Regions from separate parts of the Vibrio sp. R10-SG3-ISO10 genome, predicted to be linked through region 1. Evidence: predicted binding sites of a transcription regulator. Region 1 holds the regulator's gene; the other holds the start of a gene.
The links. The regulator CRP, encoded in region 1, controls carbon source genes, mostly activating them, when cyclic AMP is high. The targets are predictions, from matches to a motif close to TGTGANNNNNNTCACA.

Region 1 (2,483 bases):
ACTCATACTCCATTTACGTAAACCACCCCTACAAGGAGGCGTTATGACGCCAGATGTTTTATTCCAACAGTTATGGAATGACTATATTCAACGCTTATGTCCCTCTGCTGAACAAGTCCACCAACTTCTGCAAGAAGACGAAGCGCTGATCAATGACCACATTGCTCTGCGCACTTTCAATGTAGAACCTCTGGGCATTGCGACCCTTGCACAACCATTCTTAGACGTAGGCTACAAGCCATGCGGTGACTATGTGTTTGAAAGCAAAAAGCTTGTTGCCAAGCATTATGAGCACCCAGACCCAAAACAGCCAAAAGTGTTCATCAGTGAATTGAAGGTTGAAGAGTGTTCTGCCGAGCTACAAGCTATTGTCGCTAAGCTTGTCGAGCAATTGGACACCAGTAAGCTAAAAGGTCATGAGTTCTTGTGTGGCGGTCGTTTGTGGGACATTAGCTTTGCTGACTTCCAGACGTTAGCGAAAGAAAGTGAGTACGCTTCTTGGCTGGCAGCACATGGTTATGGCGCCAACCACTTTACGGTTAGCGTCAATCAGCTTAACGCTTTTGAAGAAGTGAAAGGTGTCAATGATCACCTACGCGATTCCGGCTTTACCATCAATGAGTTTGGTGGCGAAGTGAAGGGGTCTCCTGATGTGCTGCTAGAGCAATCTTCAACGATGGCGGATAAAGTAGCGGTAACCTTCACTGAAGGCACAGAGATTATCCCTGGCGGTTTCTACGAGTTTGCTAAGCGCTACCCAATGAGCAACGGTGAACTTTATCCAGGGTTTGTTGCAGCTTCTGCTGATAAGATCTTCGAGAGTACTAACGGGTAGAGAGTAGATGCGAGATTCGGGCTTCGCCCTGCGAGAGTCGAGATCGGACTTCGTCCTTCGAGAGGTGGGAGCTAGTAGTGAGGCGATAGGGCCTTATGTCTACAAGGTGTTGACAGAACGAGTCCTTAATCAGTCATAATTTTCTCGATTCTCGATTCTCGATTCTCGATTCTCGATTCTCGATTCTCGATTCTCGATTCTCGATTCTCGATTCTCGATTCTCGATTCTCGATTCTCGATAAAAAAGCCACCAATGTCTCCATTGGTGGCTTTTAAAATTTTAGCGGTTAATCGAAATTAACGAGTACCGTAAACCACGATAGTTTTACCGTGTGCAGAAATTAGGTTCTGCTCTTCTAGCATCTTCAAGATACGACCTACTGTCTCACGAGAACAGCCAACGATTTGACCGATTTCTTGACGAGTGATCTTAATCTGCATGCCATCTGGGTGAGTCATCGCATCTGGTTGCTTCGCTAGGTTTAGTAGCGTTTGAGCAATACGGCCAGTTACGTCTAGGAATGCTAGGTCACCTACTTTTTGGCTAGTCACTTGTAGGCGGCTTGCCATTTGCGCAGATAAGCGCATTAGGATGTCTGGGTTCACTTGGATAAGCTGACGGAATTTCTTAAATGAGATTTCCGCAACTTCACAAGGAGATTTAGCACGAACCCATGCTGTACGCTCTTGGTCTTCTTCGAATAGACCAAGTTCACCGATAAAGTCACCTTGGTTTAGGTAAGAAAGGATCATTTCCTTACCTTCTTCGTCTTTAATAAGAACCGCTACTGAGCCTTTTACGATGTAGTACAAAGTTTCAGCTTTCTCGCCCGCGTGAATTAGCGTGCTTTTTGAAGGGTACTTATGAATATGACAATGTGAAAGAAACCACTCTAATGTTGGGTCGGTTTGAGGTTTACCTAGAACCATAATATCTCACTTCCTCTGCAGGGTACGCTTGCCGCTTTCCATATTTTAGCTAAGCCTTAATCAAGACCTACTAGGATAAGAGCACTTTACAAATGCTGCAAGCCAACTTGTGTTTCGGTAAGAAATAGTATCCTTTTTCGAAAACGATTTCTTGATTTTAATCGGGTACAACTGGGGTTTTAGTACGCAAAACTGTGCACATGATCACGGTATGAAAAGTAATCGTGTTCTAGCTGTGGGTATTAACCAATTTTGCCCGTTTCGATGAGCTGTTGAAGTATCGGTTTAACGATTAGCTCCATGGCAAAACTCATCTTACCGCCAGGGACAACAATCGTGTTATGACGCGACATAAATGCCCCATCTATCATTGCCAGTAGATATGGGTAATCTACGTTTTTAATGCCTCGTAATCGGATAACAACAAAACTCTCATCTAAACTCGGAATGCCTTTGGCGTTAAGCGGGTTAGATGTGTCGACGGTAGGGACACGTTGAAAGTTAATATGAGTACGAGAAAACTGCGGGGTAATGTAGTTCAAATAGTCATCCATGGAGCGGACGATAGAGTCCATCACCGCTTCACGCGAGTGACCACGATCGCGAGTATCGCGAACGAATTTCTGAATCCACTCTAGGTTAACGATAGGCACCATGCCAATTAGAAAATCAACATGCTGTGATACGTTAACCTCGCCATCGACAACACCGCCATGCA
Region 2 (2,483 bases), on a different contig from region 1:
GAAAGCTTGTTGCGAACATGGCTTGTTTCCCAGGTGAGGCCATGAACGCCAATAAGAGGCGCGACACAAACAAAAGTCGTTTCCAATGGCTTGCCTGAGTATCCAATCGGAATGGTTTTTAGCTCGATACCCAACTTCTCAAAATCTTGAGTAGGTTTACTACCTGCTGTTGCGCCAAGGTGCCATTCTAATAGTTGGCCGACCCAGCCTTTATCACGGCGAAGATCCGGCGGAACTTCTATGTCGGCTTCCTCTGCCAGATCGGCAAAGCTAACACCTGCGATGCTTTTTGCTCGCTCAAGCAGTTCTTGTTCTGTAGTCGGTTCTGGCTTCATTGGTTTTGCAACAGAGTTGAAAGTTGGCTCATTGTAACCCAGCGGAAGAAAATTACGACTGTAGAGAGAATGATCGTTATGAGTGAAAGATCATCAATTAAAAGGTTATCCACAGCTTAATTGGAGAAACTTGCAAATTGGTACTGATATGTATGAATAAACAGGGGTTTGGCGATGAAAAAACACTTGAAATTTTAGGCGTATAGGTAGAGTTGGCTTAACTGGTGTGGATAAAATCATCTGTGGTTGATCTTTGACCGATCTGTATTGAGAGGAAGAAACGATGATATGGAACAAGCATATATAAAACTATTTCTAAATAAGTGTTTGTTTTTATTGATTGTAGTTTAGTTTGGTTTGATCGTTTTTGGCTGGCAAACTACGCCTTGCTTACCTATTGATCACTTTCTCATTGATTCTTCACATAGTTATACACAGAAAAGGTGAATAAATGTGGTCTATGTCTCACTGTGGTGTGAGTAACCTTTGTTTTGGTTAAAAGTTATCCATTGGTGGGTGGGAAAGCAATATTTTCTGCCCTAGTCACACTAGTAAGTTTGCTCCTACTGGGGATATGTGGAAAAATCACTGTAATTAAAGATTTTATTAGAGGTTGGCCAGTGATAGATGGCGATGGTTACCGCTTAAACGTGGGAATTGTAATCTGTAACAGCCATGGTCAGGTCTTCTGGGCTAAACGATACGGACAACACTCTTGGCAATTTCCTCAAGGTGGAATTGATGAAGGTGAGACCCCTGAGCAGGCAATGTATAGGGAGTTGTATGAAGAGGTTGGTCTTACAAAGAACGATGTAAAGATCGTCGCGACAAGTCGTCATTGGTTAAGGTACAAGCTACCAAAACGTCTTGTTCGTTGGGATTCAAAACCTGTTTGTATCGGACAGAAACAGAAATGGTTTCTGCTGCGACTCGATTGTGATGAATCACGAATTGATATGTTGCGTGGCAGTTCCCCTGAATTTGATGGTTGGCGTTGGGTAAGCTATTGGTATCCAGTCAGACAAGTGGTTTCTTTTAAGCGTGATGTTTATCGTCGCGCAATGAAAGAGTTTGCATCAATGGCAATGCCATTTAAACAGCGTAAAGTAAAAGGCAAACGTAAGCACCGAAGAGGGTAGACATGCTTTCTCAACTAAGGGAAATAGTTGAACAAGTTTCTAAGGTAGAAGAAGTTCATCAGGCCTTAGATATTTTAGTTAAACAAACATGCAGTGCGATGAGTACTGAGTGTTGCACCGTCTATCTTGCTAATGAAGAAATGCAGCGTCTTGAGTTAATGGCGACTCAGGGCCTGCGTTTTAAAGGCGATAAAATTCATATCCGATTTAGCGAGGGCTTAGTTGGCCTTGTTAAACGCAGTGCTGAGCCGCTTAACTTAGCGGAAGCCTCCAAACACCCCAATTTTAAATACTTCTCCGAACTGGGAGAGGAGGTTTATCAAAGCTTCCTCGGAACCCCAATTATTTACCGTAAACAAGTGCTTGGCGTACTCGTCGTTCAGCAGAAGACCCCGCGTCAGTTTGATGAGATGGAAGAGTCGTTTCTGGTCACTCTTGCCGCGCAGCTCGCCGTAATCATCGCTCATGCGCAAACTCAAGGTCATTGGCGATTAGAGAAAAAACAGCAAGCAATCCGTGGTGTTCCTGCCTCTTCTGGGGTTGCGATTGGGGAGTTTTGGTGGGACGACACCCAACCTGAACTGAGTAATGTTTATCCTGCCTCGACATTAGATATTGATCGCGAGCAGGAGTGGCTGTTACTGGCGATAGAAGAAGCGTTGAATGACTTTCGACGCATGCGTAAAAAGCTCGATAGCGAGATAAACAAAGACGCTTTAGCGATATTCGATCTTTTTACCCACTTACTTAACGATCCTATGCTGCGCAAAGACCTTAAAGCGCAAATCCAAAAAGGGGATCGTGCTGACTGGGCGCTGCGCCAAGTGGTTGAGTCATACTCCAACCGCTTTGCTCGTATGTCTGATGTTTACTTGCGAGAGCGAGCACAAGACATTCGTGAGCTAGGCCAACGGTTACTGTTCTTTTTGCACAATACTGACCAAGAAAAGCAGCCCTTTGATAAACCTGTAATCTTAGTCGTGCGTGAACTCACCGCGACCTTATTGGC

Region 2: the regulator CRP is predicted to act here: its motif matches at 788-803, upstream of rppH (RNA pyrophosphohydrolase).

The regions. Positions count from the first base shown of each region.
Region 1 covers NZ_JCBDHG010000025.1:190,519-193,001, forward strand. Annotated here, with positions in the region: gene AC6R16_RS21775 (DUF1338 domain-containing protein) at 44-835, shown strand; gene crp (cAMP-activated global transcriptional regulator CRP) at 1,133-1,765, opposite strand; gene AC6R16_RS21785 (phosphoribulokinase) at 2,008-2,483, opposite strand, start outside.
Region 2 covers NZ_JCBDHG010000024.1:232,542-235,024, forward strand. Annotated here, with positions in the region: gene mutH (DNA mismatch repair endonuclease MutH) at 1-335, opposite strand, end outside; gene rppH (RNA pyrophosphohydrolase) at 956-1,474, shown strand; gene ptsP (phosphoenolpyruvate--protein phosphotransferase) at 1,477-2,483, shown strand, end outside.